Regions from separate parts of the Aminobacter sp. 01T433 genome, predicted to be linked through region 4. Evidence: predicted binding sites of a transcription regulator. Region 4 holds the regulator's gene; each other region holds the start of a gene.
What was found. The regulator LexA, encoded in region 4, represses DNA repair genes until DNA is damaged. The targets are predictions, from matches to a motif close to TGTTCNNNNTGTGTTCNG.

Region 1 (4,669 bases), on a different contig from region 4:
CCCAGCCAGAGATACGTAACCTCGTTGTCAGCGGCGTCCACGATCGTGGGCTGGAAAAATACTTCTTGGATAGTGCAGAGAGCCTCAAACCAGAAGATAGCGATTGGAGCCAGCTATTCAGATGGCTTTATGGACGAGGAAATGGAAGTCGAGATGCTGCTGCGGCTGGAACATTGGATCGCGACACATCCCGTCCCAGCCTTCAAAGGCGATCCCTATCGATCAGGCAAGCCATCAAGTTCTTGGTGAATGGGCACTTCCCATACTGTGAATGGCTCAATGATGACCTCGCAGGCTTGTCCGCGAGGACGCTTCCAACCTGATCAGATGTTTGGATTACAAATACGCGCCCTGCTTTCCGACTGGATCAGTCGGAATCCGATGTCGTCGGCGGAACAGCTATCTCGCGGGGATGCTCTTAGACTTCGCAGGCTTGGTCTCTGATGCAGGCTTCCGACCGAGGCCAAATTTTTTGGCCAAATCAGAGCGGGCCGAAGCATAATTCGGAGCAACCATCGGATAGTCTGCAGGGAGACCCCACTTCACTCGATACTCCTCAGGCGTCATCCCAAGTATCGAAAGATGACGGCGTAGCGATTTGAACTTCTTGCCGTCGTCCAGGCAGATGATGAAATCGGGTGTGACCGACTTCTTGATGGGGACTGCAGGCTTCAGTGACTCTTCGGCAGGAACCACTGTGCCGCTTGAAAGCTTGCTCAAGGAGGCATGAATTTCAGAGATCAGGGATGGCAGCGTGGATTGCGGAACAGCGTTATTGGAAATGTAAGCCGCTACAACGTCCGAAGTCAGTCGGACAATGTCTTCGTTGCGTTCGCGTTCGTCGACGGTCACTGATCTCTCCATAGAAAGCGAGGTTGCTTGCCTTTATCGACCTCCCATGATTTCGCAACCTTAAAATGTAGTCGGCCTCTCCGTGAAATCCGTGGAAGCAGATCATCTGCGCTACTTTTGCGACCTGATTTGGATATAGGATGCACTTCGAAAGGGGCATTGGGTGAAGAACGAAGGTCCGATCAGGTATCCATCCGCAGCGATAAGGACATTGAGAAACGAGATAGCCGAAGCTATCTCGAAATTCAGTGCTAATGACGTCCCGGGTCTTTGCAAACGCCTCGGCTTGCGCGAAGGGGATCGAGATGAAGCTTTCCAGAGCAAGTTCAAATTTGCAGAACGACGACTTCTGGAGAAATCAGCGACCGATCTCCTGCCCATAGCCGCGAGCTTGCTCGAAGAAGTGGACTCCTACAGCCTGTCCGAAGCATTGGCGAAGATCGAAGACCATAATAAAGTTTCCATTTCCGAACTCACTCGCCGACGTATCATGGCGCTTTTCGACGGCAGACAATTGAGCACTGAGCTCGAGCACGTCGATTTTCTGAAGCGTATCTGGCCGTTGGACCGAATGCCCTCCCGCTATGCCGACAGATATCCAGAACGAAACCTGGAAGAGGATGTATTTCAGGCAACTGTTAGAAATGACGACTGGGATAATCGGGAGCTGTTGACGGTTGTCGGCCTGCTTTCGTGCTCGCAAAAGCAGTTCTTCCGCTTCCTCGAAGAGGTGACCAGTCCCCTGATCCAGTCGCAAGCAGTCCAGGCAGCACTTGCCGCCGAGATTAATGAACAACTCAGGCATGACGGGTATCGCCTCGCAACCGTGCGAAGACTGTCGGGTAGCCCCGTCTACGAGGTCCAGCCCGCTGCGATTGGTAGCCCCGCTGACCGAGCCATCTCGGAGGCGCTCACCGCCTTCGATCCGGATACCGTGCATCCCAGGTGGGAGCAGGCCCTCGATCGGCGGGACACGGATCCCGAGGGGGCGATCACCCTGGCCCGTACGTTGCTCGAGGACGTTTGCAAATGGATCATCGTCGAGGCAGGCCAGGAGTACGGGGAGAAGGACGACCTTCCAGTTCTGTACAGGAAGCTGGCGAAAATCCTGAAACTGGCCCCCGATGATCATACCGAGATTGTCTTTAAGCAGATCCTCGGGGGCTGCCAGTCGGTGGTCGAATCCCTTGGGTCATTGCGAAACAAGATTTCAGATGCCCATAGCCGCGGCCCGAAACGGGTGAAACCCGCCTCCCGTCATGCCCAGCTCGCCGTCAATCTCTCGGGGACAATGGCGACCTTCCTGGTTTCGACGTGGGACGCCAGAAAGTCTGATCCAACAAAGGAGGCGGTGGGGCTGCCTGCCGGACCCGAATGATTATCAACGTTCCCACGGCCGATGACCTGCGAACGATTAGCCTTCGCCTATATTTCAAGGCGTGGGCTGAGATCGTCGAGATCGTATCGGAATGGTATGAGTACAGCGGGTTGCTGAACCTTCCCAAATGGCTGCCAGAAGAAGGCCGATATGACGATGCACCCGAGGTCGATGAGGATAAGGCTTGGCAAGCCTATCTGGATGCCGCGCAGAGCGACTTTCAGGGCGTGTACACGATGGTTCAACAGAGCCAAGAGATCGGTCTGAAAGCTCTTGTTTGCGAGGTTAGTCCGTTCCTGCTGTTGAAGCGGCACGAGGCAAAGGCCGTCGATGCTGCAACCCACACATACGACTTTACCGATTTCCAGACCGTCGATGCTGCCGACTTGATCAGGGTCTGTAACACGTTTTGCAACAGGATCATCTCCTCCGAGTTCCAGCTCCAGTTCGAGGAAATTAGGAAAAGTCGCAACAAAATCCACCATCTCGGCATACACAACAGCCCCATCGATCCCGCCTTCATCATCGACGCGCTGCTTGTCCAATACCGCGAGCTTTACACGGGACGAAGATGGCTCGGGGACCGCCGCCATTTCGCGGCAATGCATAGATGGTCGGCGATCGACGTCGATAGCGGAGATTGGAGTGAACTGACGCAGGTTTTCCGCGAATTGTGGCACATCTTGCCGATACTGCCTGAGGCCCAATTCATGACGATCATGCGCCACGGTCCGGAGGAGCCCCGTTACATCTGCCACGCTTGTGGGGACGAAGCACATCTTGGGGAGCGTGAGCCATACCCTGGGGACATTCCGACCGCCTGCATCACAGAAGATGGAATGCAGGTTCACTGCGTCGTCTGGGACAAGGCCTATAAAATCAGGAAGGAACCATGCCCCGACGACTGTGACAGCCAGTTAGTCAGCGACGAGCCCAGATTCGACGGATGCTGCATGCTTTGCGGGTGAAGCAAGGTAGACGTCGAGTTCGATAGAAGACAGAAGACGGAACGAAGGGGACAGTGTGGAGGACATCAGGAAACCCTAATTCGCCCCCGACTTCCGCCATTTCGCAGCCAGGAAAAATTTCCTCTCCAGGGAATTGAGGACAGCGACTGTTCGCGATATGTTCTCCTTCTATGTCAGTAGCAATCACCACCCATGTCGTTCCTGTTCCAATTTCCTCGAAGGGGACAACTGTTCCCGTATCGGGCACGCTTGTGCCCGCGGGATTCCCGTCGCCTGCTGCAGACGACCTCGAGGACGAGATCGATCCCATTGGATGGATCGTCCGGCACCCGTCTGCGACCTTCTGGTGGCGAGTTTCGGGCGACAGTCTTGTCGACGAAGGCATCCATGACGGAGATCTGATCGCTGTCGATCGAGCAGGCAAAAAACGCATCGGCCGCGTCGTCCTGGCAGTCGTTGATGGCGCGGTAACACTCAAGAAGCTGGCGAAACGGGATGGACGCTACTGGCTCGACCCGAAATCCAAGGGAAGAGACTTCACGCCTATCCTGGTGACAGAAACCACCGAAATATGGGGCGTCGTCGCAGGTATAGTGAGGCGCTGCCCAGTAGACTGATGAGCGCCAGTAGGTAAGTTGGGGACGGAACAAGGGGTATTTTCATGAAATCAATATTTTATTCGGTTATTTTTATTGCAGCAACGATGACTGGTGCGCTGGCGGAATCTCAGATGTGGGTGACAGGTGATCGCGCTAATCGCCGAACGTGCCCATCAACTGAGTGCGGGGTAGTCGGGAGACTTTTCTTCCGAGAATCCGCAAAGGTCGTTGAAACCAAGGGCGGCTGGGGCCGCGTTTCGAGGTACTACGACGCTTCGTGCGTTGGTGGACGATCACAATACGTGGATTCTGGACGCGCCGATTGCACAGCTGACAACGGCATTGTCGATAGCCAGTTCGCCGAGTGGATCAAACTCGACCTCCTGTCAGAAACCCGCCCCGCGGACCCCGGTGCAAATGCCAGTGGGACAGCCAAGTTAGTCGCCCAGTCCGACGACTTCCAACGATATGAAGGCCAGTTCGTGACGGCTGCCGAAAACCTGTTGGCATCTGGCCAGTGCACAGCCAAGGACTTCACCGAAATGGGTGGCTGGGTGAAATCCACCAACAAGGGTCACGGCATTTATTTCGCATACTGCGGTGGCGGTGCGGATCGCATCTATCTGGACGTCTCCACAGGTCGGACCTACCGCTAGAAAGGCATCTATTCGATGCCCGACCCAATCGCGCTCATCGACTGCAACAATTTTTACGTCTCATGCGAGCGGGTTTTCGATCTGAAACTTGTGGGCGTGCCTGTAATCGTGCTGTCCAACAACGACGGCTGCGCCGTCGCCAGGTCCGAGGAGGCGAAGGCCCTTGGGATCAAGATGGGGGTCCCACTCTTTCATATCCGCGACAAGGTCAAGGAA
Region 2 (4,669 bases), on a different contig from region 4:
TCCTCACCCTGCTTCCACTGCACCGGGGTCGCCACCTGATACTTGGCGGTCAACTGGATCGAATCCAGCGCGCGCAGGATCTCGTCGAAGTTGCGGCCGGTCGACATCGGGTAGGTCAAGGTCAGCTTGACCTTCTTGTCCGGGCCGATAACGAACACCGAACGCACAGTCGCGTTGTCGGCGGGCGTGCGGCCTTCCGAACTGTCGCCGGCGCTTGCCGGCAGCATGTCGTAGAGCTTGGCGACGGCGAGCGTCGGGTCACCGATCATCGGATAATCGACCTTGTTGCCCGACAGCTTTTCGATGTCGGCCTTCCATTTGTGGTGGTTTTCGACCGGATCGACCGAAATGCCGATCATCTTGGCATTGCGCTTGGCGAAGTCGGCCTTCAACCCGGCCATGTAGCCGAGCTCGGTGGTGCAGACCGGGGTGAAATCCTTGGGGTGGGAAAACAAAACAGCATAACCGTCGCCGATCCAGTCGTGGAAGTTGATCGGGCCTTCCGTGGTGTCGGCTTTGAAGTCCGGGGCGGTGTCATTGATACGAAGGCTCATATGTCGGTTCCTCCTGAATTCGACGCACACTTCGCGCCGGCTAGAACGGTCCGTGTTCAGTGTCCGTGTGCGAATTCGCTATTTTGCGCCAAGCCCGTGAAAACGACAATGGCCGGGACATGCCCGGCCATTGAAAGCATTTAGCAGAAACCAGGCTTACGGCTTGATCGGCGCGTATTTGCCGTCATGCCACTGGTTGATGTCGTAGCTGGCGTTCTTGAGGTCGCCCTTTTCGTCGAAGACAACGTCGCCCACGACGGTGCTGATCGGCTTACCGTCCTTCAGTGCCTCGGCGACCTTGATCGGATCGTCGGTGCCGGCACGCTCGATGCCTTGCGCGAAGGCCTGGATCGTGGCGTAGGAGAACAGCGTGAAGCCTTCCGGCACGAAGCCACCGGCCTTGATCTTCTCGATTGCTTCCTTGGCCTCAGGCTTGGCCTGCGGGTCCGAGGGGAACACGAACATCGTGCCTTCACCGGCGGGGCCGGCAATCTGCCAGAATTCCGGCGAGGCGATCGAGTCGGGCATGATCAGCTGAAACTTGAAGCCCTGCTCGGCCGACTGGCGCAGGATGAGACCGGCTTCGGGGTGATAACCACCGAAATAGACCACGTCGGCCTTCAGTTCCTTGAGCTTGGTGACGAGCGCCGAATAGTCCTTTTCGCCGGCATTGATGCCTTCGTAGAGGATTTCCTGCAGGCCGCCGGTGTTCATCGTCTTCCGGACGGCATCGGCCACACCCTGGCCGTAGGCGCTCTTGTCGTGCAGCACGACGACGTTCTTGCCCTTGTACTTCTCGGCGATCCACGGTCCGATGAAGGCACCCTGGGCGTCGTCACGGGTGTACAGGCGCATGATCGTCGACCAGCCCTTGGCGGCAGCGTCGTCGGTCATGATCGGGTTCGACGAGGCCGGCGACATCATCAGCGCGCCGCTTTCGGCATAGACGGCGGAAGCCGGGATGCTCGAGCCCGAGCAGGCATGGCCGTCGATGAACTTGATGCCATTGGCTACGATGCGGTTGGCAACCGAAACCGCCTGCTTGGGATCGCAGACGTCGTCTTCGACCGAAAGCTTGAGCTGGCGGCCCATGACGCCGCCCTTTTCGTTGATCGCCTTGACCGCCGCTTCGGCGCCCTGCTTGAACTGGTCGCCGATATTGGCGAGCTGGCCGGTCATCGGGCCGACGACCGCAATACCGATATCTTCTGCGAATGCCACACTGGCGCTGAGCGACAGCGCGAGCAATGCGCCAATAGAACGTTTCAAATGCATTGGTTCCTCTCCCTTGGATGCGAAGGACATGCCGGATTCGCGCCACACGTGCAATCGTCGAAAGCTGTCAGCGCGGCCATGACTTGTCTTGGCGCATGGGCGCCAGGATATTGTGCCTGCACGTGCTTATGCAACCCGGCGATAAGCCGCCGGTTCAATTCCAAAACGAAAAAGCCGCGCCGATCTTGTTTCGATCGGTCGCGGCCTTTTTCGTGGAAACTCCGCGAGGCGTCTTTGGCCTTCTCAGGAGTTCGCCTGCCCTGTTTGTTTTCTTTCTGGCGCGCCTCGCCCGTCCTTCAGACCGTCGCGCTCTTTTTGTTGGAAGCCGCCATGAAGGCGACCTCGATCTTCCCCCCGGAAGCAGAAGCTATCAGTGCATCGTCATCCATTCGCGCGCTTCGCGCAGCGCCTTGACGATGTCGAGCTTGGACATCGAGCCGGAGAGTTCCGAGCGCAGCTCAGCGGCGCGGGCAGAACCCTTGATCGCGGCGATGTTGAACCATTTGTGGGCGGCGACAACGTCGACTTCGCAATCGCGGCCGGTCGCATACATCATGCCCAATTCAAGAAGAATGTCGGCCTGAGCGGTGGAACCCATCGCGCCGAAGCCAGCCTCAAAGATTTCGAAACGTGCCATTTTCTTATCCCCTGCCTGTCTCCTGAGAGCAGTCTCGGAGGTGTCCCCCGCAGCTGCCCTTTCGATGCTTTCGAGAATGCCGTGGAGCTTTGAATCCGCCGTTAAATGGCGTGCTTAACTCGAAGAAAACAAAACTAAAACAAAGGGTAAAGCTCGGAATTCGTTAAGGATAGGAGTCCTTGCGCCGGTTGGAATTTGCAGAAAATGCGATGAAAATTCGCTGGTGCGCGGCTAAGTCTTTGATAACCACGCGACGCATTCACGTGCTGCAATCGATGAACTTTTGGATGTCGGAGGCGCGTTTGCGCCGTCAAAAAATGCTCGCAGCTTCCCTTGCGGCACCGCTTTCGCTTTCGCGGCGGCTGCATTACGCTTACGTTTGCGTAAACGTCAGGCGTGGGAGAGCGCCATTACACAGATATCAATCGGGAGGATTTCAATGCTTCGCAAGATGAGCCTGGCCATGGCGGCCACCGTGATGATGGCCGGTGCGGCCTACGCCGATCCGATCGAAGGCAACTGGAAGACGGAAGCCGGCTCAATCGCAGCAATCGCTTCGTGCGGCAGCAGCTTCTGCATCACGCTGAAGGACGGCAAGCACTCTGGCAAGAAGATCGGCACCTTCAAGGCCGACGGCGGCAGCGCCTATTCGGGCGAGATCACCGACCCGGCCAACGACAAGACCTACAACGGCAAAGCCAGCCTCGCCGGCTCCAGCCTCAAGATGAAGGGCTGCGTGCTCGGCGGGCTGATCTGCAAGACGCAGAACTGGTCGAAACTGTAAGAGAACAGTGAGTAGTGAGTAGTGAGTAGTGAGTAGTGAGTAGTGAGTAGTGAGTAGTGAGTAGTGAGGGAATGGCTGGCCGAAGGCGATACGCCACTCCCTAATTTCTACTCGCTACTCGCTATTCCCCACTCGCTCAGGCCCTCGCCTTCTGGCCGAACAGAACCTTTTGGGCTTCCTTGTCGTCGGCGAGATTGCGGCGGTGGTCCTCGCCGATGGCGATGCCGGTGATGACCGCCGGGCGGGCCATGAGGGTTTCGAACCAGCGCTTGAGGTGCGGGAAGTCTTCGATGTCCTGGCCCTGGTTCTTGTAAGGCTTGACCCAGCCAAGCGAAGCGATGTCGGCGATCGAATAGGCGCCGGCGAGGAATTCGCGATCGGCCAGGCGCTTGTTCATCACGCCATAGAGGCGATTGACCTCATTGGTGTAGCGGTCGATGCCATAGGCGATCTTCTCCGGCGCGTATTGCCGGAAGTGATGGGCCTGGCCGGCCATCGGCCCCAGACCGCCGACCTGCCAGAACAGCCACTGGTCAACCTCGGCGCGGCCACGCTCGTCAGTCGGATAAAGCTTGCCGAACTTGCGTCCGAGATATTGCAGGATCGCGCCCGACTCGAAGATCGAGATCGGCGCGCCGCCCCATTTGCCGTCGGCCGTGGGGCCTTCGGGATCGATGATCGCCGGCATGCGGTTGTTGGGCGCGATCTTGAGGAATGACGGCTCGAATTGCTCGCCCTTGCCAATGTTGACGTATTTGACCGTGTAGGGAACGCCGAGTTCCTCCAGCATGATCGAGATCTTCCAGCCATTGGGCGTGGGCCAGTAATAGAGTTCGATCGGCAATGTCTGGCTGGTCATTCCGCAGTCTCCGTTGGTGAGCGATGCTCTGGAGATATGCGTAGCAGGGCGAAACACAACCCTGCGGACACACTAAGGTCCGTCAATAAATTTGAACCGAAGATGAACGGAGGTCTCAGAACCCGTTCAGTCGCAGCCAGGCATAGTCCGATCCATTGAAGGGGAAGACACCAATGCTCGCTCGCCGGTTCACCATCGTCTGTCTGCTCAGCGCCCTGTTCGGGATCATGTTTGCCACCCTGGTCGCCGAGACCAGCCGCCCTGCCCGCTCCTGGGAACTTACGTCGTCGAAGACGGACTGATCGCCCACAAAAGCAACGACATCAACCGATCTCCAAAAGCAAAGCCAACGCCCATGACCCGCACCGCAACCCAGATCATCAAGACCCTCCGGCTCCTGCCGCGGGCTTTGCTGATCCTGATGGTTCTCGCCGCCCCGGTGCTGGCTGTGCCGCAGCTGCGTGGCGACTCGGGCTCGACCATCGAAGCCCCTGCTGCCCGCAATGGCGGCGTTGGCTTTGTCCTGCTGATCAGCTTGCAGCGTGATTAAGGGAATTAAC
Region 3 (4,669 bases), on a different contig from region 4:
ACAAGACCTGGATCGCCGGCCAGTTGGAGCCTGCGGGCCGGTTGACTGTCGATGCGGGTGCTGTTGGTGCGCTACTTTCTGGCAAGTCGCTGCTGCCGGCCGGTGTGAAGCTGGTCAGCGGCAATTTCTCGCGCGGTGACACGGTGGCGATCCTGTCGCCCGAGGGTCGCGAGATCGCGCGCGGACTGGTTGCCTATGACGCTGCGGATGCCGTAAGGATCGCTGGGCTGAAGACGACGGAAATCGAGACCGTTCTCGGCTATGAGGCGCGCTCGGCGATGATCCATCGCGACGACCTCGTGGTCAGCCACACGGACAAGGTTGCGGTGCAAGCGGAAGGGTAGGACATGCTGAAGGCGCATGAGAAGTCCCACGAGGATACAGCGTCCCTGATGGCCGAGATCGGCCGCAAGGCTCGTGCCGCCGCCCGTCCACTCGCCATCGCTTCCGCCGAACGCAAGCATGCCGCGCTGATCGGCATGGCCGAAGCCATCCTGCGCCGCGAGGATGAAATCCTCGACGCCAACGCCATCGACGTGAAGAACGGCGAGGAAGCCGGCTTGAGCGGTTCGTTCATGGATCGGCTCAAGCTGACGACGGGCCGCATCCGCGACATGGCCAACGGTATCAGGGCGATTGCCGAACTGAGGGATCCCGTCGGCGAAGTGATTGCCGAATGGGAACGGCCCAACGGCCTGCATATCGAGCGCGTGCGCACGCCGCTTGGCGTCATTGGCGTGATTTATGAAAGCCGCCCGAACGTGACGGCGGATGCGGGAGCGCTTTGCCTCAAGGCCGGCAATCCGGTGATCCTGCGCGGCGGCTCGGATTCGCTCAATTCGTCGCTGGCGATCCATGCCTGCCTGGTCGAGGGGCTGAAGTCGGCGAAGCTGCCCGAGGATGCGATCCAGCTTGTTCCGGTGGCTGACCGCGCTGCCGTTGGCGAGATGCTCAAAGGGCTGTCCGGCAATCTCGACGTCATCATTCCGCGCGGCGGCCGCAGCCTGGTCGAGCGTGTGCAAAACGATGCGCGCGTGCCGGTCTTCGCCCATCTCGAGGGCATCTGCCATCTCTATATCGACAAGTCGGCCAAGCTCGACATGGCGGTTGGCATCGCCGTCAACGCCAAGATGCGCCGCACCGGCATCTGCGGTGCTGCCGAAACTCTGCTGGTCGACCGCGCCGTGGCTTCCACCCATCTGGTGCCGGTGCTTGAGGCACTGCGCAAGGCGGGTTGCGAGATCCATGCCGACGAAGACGTGCTCGCCGCCTTCACGGATGCCAAGCCCGCGACCGACGCCGACTGGGTGACCGAATATCTCGACGCCATCATCTCGGTGAAGTTGGTCGACGACGTTTCAGGCGCCATCGAGCATATCGAGACGTTTTCCTCGCACCACACCGAGGCGATCGTCGCCGAGGATGCCAAGGCCGTCGAACGCTTCTTCAACGAGATAGACTCGGCCATCCTGCTGCACAACGCCTCGACGCAGTTCGCCGATGGCGGCGAGTTCGGCATGGGTGCCGAGATCGGCATTGCCACCGGCAAGATGCATGCGCGCGGGCCCGTCGGCGTCGAGCAGCTGACGTCGTTCAAGTACCGCGTGCGCGGCAACGGCCAGCTCAGGCCGTGACGGGAAGCATAGGCCTGATGTGACGGCTGAGGGGGCCTAAAGTTGCTGTTGCCGTCAGAGCCGCCAGTTTCCCAGAAGTACCTGCGCATGCCGCATGCGATGAAGGGCATGCAGATCGGGCTGTTTGGCGGGTCGTTCAATCCACCGCATGCCGGCCATGGCCTTGTCGCCGAAATCGCCATGCGCAGGCTCCAGCTCGATCAGCTGTGGTGGATCGTCACCCCGGGAAATCCGTTGAAAAGCACGCGCGAGCTGGCCCCGCTTGCCAAGCGCATCGAGCTGTCGGAGGCAATCGCCGAGGACCCGCGTATCAAGGTGACCGCCTTCGAAGCGACCCACAATGTGCGCTACACCGCCGACACGCTGGCCTTGATCAAGGCGCGAAACCCCGGCGTTGATTTCGTCTGGATCATGGGTGCCGACAATCTGCGCGACTTCCACCACTGGCAGCGCTGGCGGCAGATCGTCATGACCTTCCCCATCGCCGTCATCGACCGTCCGGGGGCGACGCTGTCGTTCTTGTCGTCGGTGGTCGCCAAGACCTTCGACTACGCACGCGTCGATGAGGGCGATGCGTCGCGCCTGGCGCGGATGAAGGCCCCGGCATGGACCTTCATCCACGGACCGCGCTCGCTGCTGTCGTCGACGGCATTGCGCAACGGCACCGCCAAGTAGACGCAGCCGAAGTTCGCCGCGTGACAGCTGCGTGTAGAGCGGAAAATTGGCGCCGAAGCGGTGCTCCCAGCCGTTCGTCAGGCAAACAACTGAGCAATTTCCCCGGTTCAAACCAGAACAAAACAGAGACGCTTCTGGCCTTTCTGCCCCGAATCACTACATTCGGGGCAAATGTCAGACTTTCCGGACGACATGCCCTTTTTTGACGAGCCCGGCGCAATGCCGTCCCGGCCCGCTGGCACGCCTGCGCCCAGCGGTATAGCGGCGCGTGCCATGGCTGCACGCCAGGCGCCTGCCGCGCCCGACTATCTCAAGGGCCTGAACCCCGAGCAGCGCCTCGCCGTCGAAACCACCGAAGGACCGGTTCTGGTGCTTGCCGGTGCCGGCACCGGCAAGACGCGCGTGCTCACCACCCGCATCGCCCATATCCTGAGCCAGGGCCGCGCCTACCCCAGCCAGATCCTCGCCGTGACCTTCACCAACAAGGCCGCGCGCGAGATGAAGCAGCGTATCGGCCTGCTTGTCGGCGAAGCCGTCGAGGGCATGCCTTGGCTCGGCACCTTCCACTCCATCGGCGTCAAGATGCTGCGCCGCCATGCCGAGCTTGCCGGCCTGCGCTCCGACTTCACCATTTTGGACACCGACGACGTCATCCGTCTGATCAAGCAGCTGATCCAGGCCGAGGGCCTCGACGACAAGCGCTGGCCGGCGCGCCAGTTCGCGATGATGATCGACGGCTGGAAGAACAAGGGCCTGGGCCCCGCCGAGATCCCCGAGGGCGACGCCCGCGCCTTTGCCAATGGCAAGGGCCGCGAGCTCTACAAGGCCTATCAGGACCGGCTGAAGACGCTGAACGCCTGCGACTTCGGCGACCTCTTGTGCCACCCGATCCGCATCTTCCGCGCCTATCCGGACGTGCTCAAGGAATACCACAAGCGCTTCAAATACATCCTCGTCGACGAGTACCAGGACACCAACACCGCCCAGTACATGTGGCTGCGGCTGCTCGCCCAGGAAACCGGCGCGCCGGGCCAGAAGAATGTCTGCTGCGTCGGCGACGACGACCAGTCGATCTATGGCTGGCGCGGGGCCGAGGTTGACAACATCCTGCGCTTCGACAAGGATTTTCCCGGCGCCGTCGTCATCCGGCTGGAGCGCAACTACCGCTCCACCGCCCATATCCTGGGTGCCGCCTCCCATCTCATCGCCCACAATGAGGGCCGCTTCGGCAAGACGCTGTTCACCGATCGCAACGACCCCGAGGACGGCAAGGTCAATGTGCATGCGGCCTGGGATTCGGAAGAAGAAGCCCGCGCCGTCGGCGAGACCATCGAGCAGCTGCAGCGCCAGCAGCACAATCTCAACGACATGGCGATCCTGGTCCGTGCCTCGTTCCAGATGCGCGAGTTCGAAGACCGCTTCGTCACCCTTGGCCTCAATTACCGCGTCGTCGGCGGCCCGCGCTTTTACGAGCGCCAGGAAATCCGCGATGCCATGGCCTATTTCCGGGTTGTCGCCCAAGGTGCCGACGACCTTGCCTTCGAGCGCATCGTCAACATCCCCAAGCGCGGCCTTGGCGAAGCCGCCATCCGCCAGGTCCACGACACATCCCGCGCGCTCGGCGTGCCGATGCTTGAAGCGGCCCGCAACCTCGCCGAAAGCGACGAGCTGAAGCCCAAGCCGCGCGCCGCACTGCGCGAGGTCGCCGCCAATTTCGAGCGCTGGCAAAAGGCGCTCGACAACACACCGCACACCGAACTCGCCGAGACCATTCTCGAAGAGAGCGGCTACACCGACATGTGGAAGAACGACCGCTCGGCCGAAGCGCCGGGCCGGCTCGAGAACCTGAAAGAACTCATACGCTCGATGGAGGAGTACGAGTCGCTGCGCTCGTTCCTCGAGCATGTCGCGCTCGTCATGGACGCCGACAAGAACGAGGATCTCGACGCGGTCAACATCATGACGCTGCACTCGGCCAAGGGCCTGGAATTCGAGACCGTCTTCTTGCCCGGCTGGGAGGAAGGCCTGTTCCCGCACCAGCGCGCGCTCGACGAGGGCGGCCGCTCGGGCCTGGAGGAAGAGCGCCGCCTCGCTTATGTCGGCCTCACCCGCGCCAAGAAGAACCTGCATCTGTGGTTCGTATCCAACCGCCGCATCCACGGCTTGTGGCAGTCGACCATCCCTTCGCGCTTCCTCGACGAATTGCCCGAGGCCCATGTCGAGGTCGCCGACGCCGGCAATTCCTATGGCGGCTACGGCTCGGGCGGCGGCCGCCAGAACCCCTATGGCGCCTCGCGCTTCGACAGTGTCGGCGAAAAGTCCTTCTCCAACACCTACGCCACGCCGGGCTGGCAGCGCGC
Region 4 (4,669 bases):
GAGCCATTGCCGGCAACGGCCAAGGCTTTTGCCACAGTCGAAAACATCCGCGAAAAGATTGCCCAGCGCATTCGCGACCGGATCGGCGGTGCTGAAGGTGAGATTGCAGCGGCATTGGTGGTCGGTGTGCGCGGCGGCATCCCCGAAAATGTCAACGAGGCGCTGCGGCGTACCGGCCTCTACCACATCATTTCCATCTCTGGCCTGCATATGGCAATGGTCGCGGGCACCGTCATGCTGCTGATGCGGCTCGGCTTCGCGGCCTTTCCCAGCTTCACCTCACGTTGGCCAGTCAAGAAATACGCGGCAAGTGCTGCCCTGGTCTCGACAGGTGGCTATCTGTTCATCTCGGGCGCCGAAGTCGCAGCACAACGCAGCTTCATCATGCTCGCGGTGATGCTGACCGCCGTCCTGTTCGACCGTGCCGCACTCACCATGCGCAACCTGGCGATCTCGGCGATCGTCGTCATCCTGATCTCACCGCACGAGGTGGTTGGCCCGAGCTTCCAGATGTCATTTGCGGCTACGGCCGCGCTTGTTGGTGCTTATGCCTGGTGGTCGGACAGGCGGGAGGCGCAAGCACGACCACTTGTGCAGCGGTCATTGCCATCGAAGCTATGGCGCTGGCTTGCCACGGTTGCCATCGGTCTTGTCGCGACATCGCTGATCGCCGGCATTGCCACAAGTGTCTTCGGTGCCTGGCATTTCCAGCGCGTCTCGCCGCTCAGCCTCATTGCCAACCTGGCGGTCATGCCGATCGTCTCGGTGCTGGTGATGCCGTTTGCGGTCCTAGCCGGCATCTTCATGCCGCTTGGTCTCGAAGGGCTATTTCTCGATGTAATGGGCATCGGCCTGAAGGCCATGATCGCCCTTGCAAAGTGGTTCTCCGAGCGTTCGCCCATCGATGCGGTCGGTCTGGTGTCGACCCATGCCGTTGTCTTCGTGACCGCCGCACTGGTCATCGCATCGATCGCCACAACCTGGTTGCGGGTCGCCGCCATGCCATTTGCCGCTCTCGGCGTTCTGTCGCTGGTGGAAACCGAAACGCCTGTCGTCCTCGTCTCCGAAGATGGCCGCCTGGTGGGGGTGCCGATCGGAGACCAAAAGCTCGCGGTCAATCGCGCTCGACCAAACGAGTTCACAGTCGACAATTGGAAACGGACTTTAAAAACCGAGGCGTTTGTCGGCCCCATCCGTATCAACTCCGACGGTTCGACAAATCCGAAGGACTCGGGCAACTCCAGCGATCCAAGCAGCACCGACGAGCCTACTGAATTTGTCTGCAGCGATGGCCTTTGCCTGGTTCAGCATCCATCTGCGGGCTTGATCGCGCATGCTGAACACGCGGCCGCCGCCAGGCGCGTTTGCGCAAAGACTGATCTCATCGTTTTGAAAGACGCCACGACGAAGGACATCTGCCCAGGCTCAACCGTGGCAGTGCTCACCAGCCGCGAACTCGCCCGTCTGGGCAGCGCCGAGATATTCGTGAAGCCGGAATCGGGCAAGAAAAGTCGGCAACTAGAAATCCGCCACGCTGTATCAGAGCCATATCGCCCGTGGCACACGCAGCGCGAATTCTCTCGCGAGGCGAGGGGCCTGCCGCCCTATCAGCGCGCAGTCAAACGCCCGAAATCGCCGGAGACCGCAAAGCCGGCCAAATAGCCGGACCAAACTGAGCAACATCGAACAGGCCGAGACGCGCCGAATCGGCCGTTCAGGAATAGCGGCGGATCAACCCGACAAGCTTGCCCTGGACCTTGACCCTGTCTGGCCCGAAGATGCGGGTCTCGTAGGCCGGGTTGGCAGCCTCGAGAGCAATCGAGGCGCCCTTGCGGCGGAAGCGCTTGAGGGTCGCTTCCTCGTCGTCGACTAGTGCAACAATGATCTCGCCGGGGTTGGCGGTGGTCGAACTGCGAATGACGACTGTATCGCCGTCGAAGATGCCAGCCTCGATCATCGAGTCGCCCTTGACCTCGAGCGCGTAATGCTCGCCGCCCATGATCATATCCGGCGGCACTGCTATCGAATGGGTCTTGTGCTGGATGGCGTCGATCGGCACGCCGGCAGCGATACGTCCCATCACAGGAATGGTCACGGCCGCGCCAGCATCATCGTCATTGCCGGCGGACATGGAGCGCGACGGTTCAGGCCTGCGTCCAAGGCTGCCCTCAATGACGCTCGGCGAGAATTTCCGCGCCGCGTTGAGGCCTGGTGCGATGGAATCGGGCATGCGCAGCACTTCAAGCGCACGTGCCCGATTGGGCAGGCGTCGGATGAAGCCACGTTCTTCGAGTGCCGTGATCAGGCGATGGATGCCAGATTTGGAGGCGAGGTCGAGCGCTTCCTTCATTTCGTCGAAGGATGGCGGGATGCCTGTCTCCTTCAATCGCGAGTGGATGAACAGCAAAAGCTCATGTTGTTTGCGCGTCAGCATCGCCACCCCCGAGGAATCAGAAGAAAAACAAACCCAGAACAAAACACTATCTGTTCCAGTTGTGTTCTGCAACCGTTTATATCTGATGAAGGGAGGAGGCGGTTTCGTTCAGCGCAGCATCATCACGCGGCACGCACTGCCAGATTCGGCGGCTGGTGCGAAGGGTTCACGCATGATGGCGCAATTGGCGTCGGCGAGCGTGCGCAGCATCGACGAATCCTGGACCAGATATGGCGTAACTATGAGGCCGTCAGGCGTCTCGCGTGCAATGGCGCGAACGAAATCCTGGCGCAAATCGTTTGGTGCCATCGCCGTATCGAGCACGGCGTTGCGAATGTCGGGCGCATAGGGCCGCCCGCCAAGCTTCGCCAGCAAAGGCTTCAGGAAGATATGCGCGCAGATCAGGCTGGCGACCGGATTGCCGGGCAGGCCGACGCAACGTGTCTTGACAAGGCGGCCGAACATCAGCGGCTTGCCGGGACGCATGGCGATCTTCCAGAAATCGAGATCCATGCCGAGCCCGGTCAGAACGCCGTGGACCAGGTCGTGGTCTCCGACCGAGGCCCCGCCGAGCGTGACGATGACGTCGGCCTCGGCTTCGAGCGCCTGGGCGATGAGGGCTGAGATGGCATCCTTGCGGTCGGCTGCGATACCGAGGTCAAGCACGCGCGCGCCGACTGACCGGGCGATTGCTCCGACACCATAGGAGTTGGATGCGATGATCTGGTCAGGGCCAGGGTTGCTGCCGGGTGGGAGCAGTTCGTCGCCCGTGGCGATGATGGCGACCAGTGGCGCGCGAACCACTGCCATTGCAGGGTGGTTGGCGGCGGCGATCAGCGACAGGGCCGCAGGATCGAGCACGCGGCCGGCGTCGAGAATCAGATCGCCATGTTTGAAATCGAGACCCTTGGCGCGGATATTGCGTCCAAGAATCGCCGGTTCCAGCACGTCGATCTCGCCATTGCCGATATCGCTGACATTTTCCTGGATGACGACAGTGTCCGCGCCGCTGGGCACAGGTGCGCCGGTGAAAATGCGCACGCTCTCGCCTTGCGCCACAGCGCCTGTGAACTGCTTGCCGGCAGGAGCCTCGCCGATGACCTTCAGCCGTGCCGGCAGGGATGCGATGTCGGCGGCGCGGACAGCGTACCCATCCATGGCCGAGGCATCGAAAGGAGGCTGGGTGCGCAAGGCAAACAACGGGCTTGCCAGCACGCGTCCTGAAGCTTCACTGAGACCGACCGTCTCCCAGCCGCTGGGTTCAGCGCCGTCGAGCAGGCGTTCCAGCGCCTCGGTGACGGGCAGAAGCGCCATCTATTCGACCGCCTTGTAGTCGCCCGACTTGCCGCCGGTCTTTTCGACCAGCCTGATGCCGGAAATCACCATGCCCCGGTCGGCGGCCTTGGCCATGTCGTAGATGGTGAGACAGGCGACCGACGCGGCCGTCAGCGCCTCCATCTCGACGCCAGTCTTCCCGGTGACACGCGCAAGTGCCGTCACGCGAAGACCGGGCAGGGCCTCGTCCGGCTCGATCTCGACCGAAACCTTGGTCAGCAGGATCGGGTGGCAGAGCGGCACGAGTTCGTGCGTGCGCTTGGCGGCCATGATTCCGGCTATGCGGGCGGTGCCGAGCACATCGCCCTTCTTGGCGTTGCCCGAAAGAATCAACGCCAGGGTTTCGGCACGCATGATGACAGCGCCTTCGGCAATCGCCGTGCGGGTGGTCTCGGCCTTGTCGCCGACATCAACCATGTTGGCTTCGCCCGTGGCACCGATATGAGTGAGGGTTGTCGCCATATCAGACGCTTGCAGCCTGGGGCGTGCCGTCGAGAAGCGCGCGCGTGGCGGATGCCACATCGGCCTGCCGCATCAGGCTTTCGCCGACAAGGAAGCTGCCAATGCCGGATTTTTCCAGACGCAGGCAATCGGCATGGGTGAAGATGCCGCTTTCGCCAACCAGAAGCCGGTCGGTCGGGACCATGGGCGCAAGACGCTCCGAGGTGTCGAGGCTGACCTCGAAGCTGCGCAGATTGCGGTTGTTGATGCCGAGCAGGCGCGAGGACAGTTTCAGCGCGCGCTCGGTTTCTTCCTCGTCATGAACCTCGACAAGCACGTCCATGCCATGCTCGAAGGCCGTGTCCTCGAGCCGCTTGGCGTCGTCGTCACTGAGGCTTGCCATGATGATCAGGATGGCATCCGCACCCCAGGCGCGTGCTTCGTGCACCTGGTAGGGCT

Region 1: AC1DLV_RS22650 (LexA family protein) is a predicted target of LexA. The motif match lies at 3,346-3,363, and genes of this name have one in related genera.
Region 2: AC1DLV_RS15510 (sel1 repeat family protein) is a predicted target of LexA. The motif match lies at 2,591-2,608, and genes of this name have one in related genera.
Region 3: AC1DLV_RS11515 (ATP-dependent helicase) is a predicted target of LexA. The motif match lies at 2,423-2,440, and genes of this name have one in related genera.

What each region holds. Positions count from the first base shown of each region.
Region 1 covers NZ_JBFTPR010000015.1:1,994-6,662, forward strand. Annotated here, with positions in the region: gene AC1DLV_RS22635 (Ros/MucR family transcriptional regulator) at 400-852, opposite strand; gene AC1DLV_RS22640 (abortive infection family protein) at 1,016-2,230, shown strand; gene AC1DLV_RS22645 (hypothetical protein) at 2,227-3,198, shown strand; gene AC1DLV_RS22650 (LexA family protein) at 3,450-3,815, shown strand; gene AC1DLV_RS22655 (SH3 domain-containing protein) at 3,860-4,453, shown strand; gene AC1DLV_RS22660 (Y-family DNA polymerase) at 4,469-4,669, shown strand, end outside.
Region 2 covers NZ_JBFTPR010000007.1:401,850-406,518, reverse strand. Annotated here, with positions in the region: gene AC1DLV_RS15520 (peroxiredoxin) at 1-554, opposite strand, end outside; gene AC1DLV_RS15515 (ABC transporter substrate-binding protein) at 711-1,829, opposite strand; gene AC1DLV_RS15510 (sel1 repeat family protein) at 2,200-2,466, opposite strand; gene AC1DLV_RS15505 (DUF2147 domain-containing protein) at 2,906-3,250, shown strand; gene AC1DLV_RS15500 (glutathione S-transferase family protein) at 3,387-4,109, opposite strand; gene AC1DLV_RS15495 (hypothetical protein) at 4,465-4,659, shown strand.
Region 3 covers NZ_JBFTPR010000005.1:447,223-451,891, reverse strand. Annotated here, with positions in the region: gene proB (glutamate 5-kinase) at 1-344, shown strand, start outside; gene AC1DLV_RS11525 (glutamate-5-semialdehyde dehydrogenase) at 348-1,634, shown strand; gene AC1DLV_RS11520 (nicotinate-nucleotide adenylyltransferase) at 1,722-2,309, shown strand; gene AC1DLV_RS11515 (ATP-dependent helicase) at 2,481-4,669, shown strand, end outside.
Region 4 covers NZ_JBFTPR010000012.1:149,818-154,486, forward strand. Annotated here, with positions in the region: gene AC1DLV_RS20785 (ComEC/Rec2 family competence protein) at 1-1,662, shown strand, start outside; gene lexA (transcriptional repressor LexA) at 1,715-2,434, opposite strand; gene AC1DLV_RS20795 (molybdopterin molybdotransferase MoeA) at 2,543-3,748, opposite strand; gene moaC (cyclic pyranopterin monophosphate synthase MoaC) at 3,749-4,231, opposite strand; gene trpC (indole-3-glycerol phosphate synthase TrpC) at 4,233-4,669, opposite strand, start outside.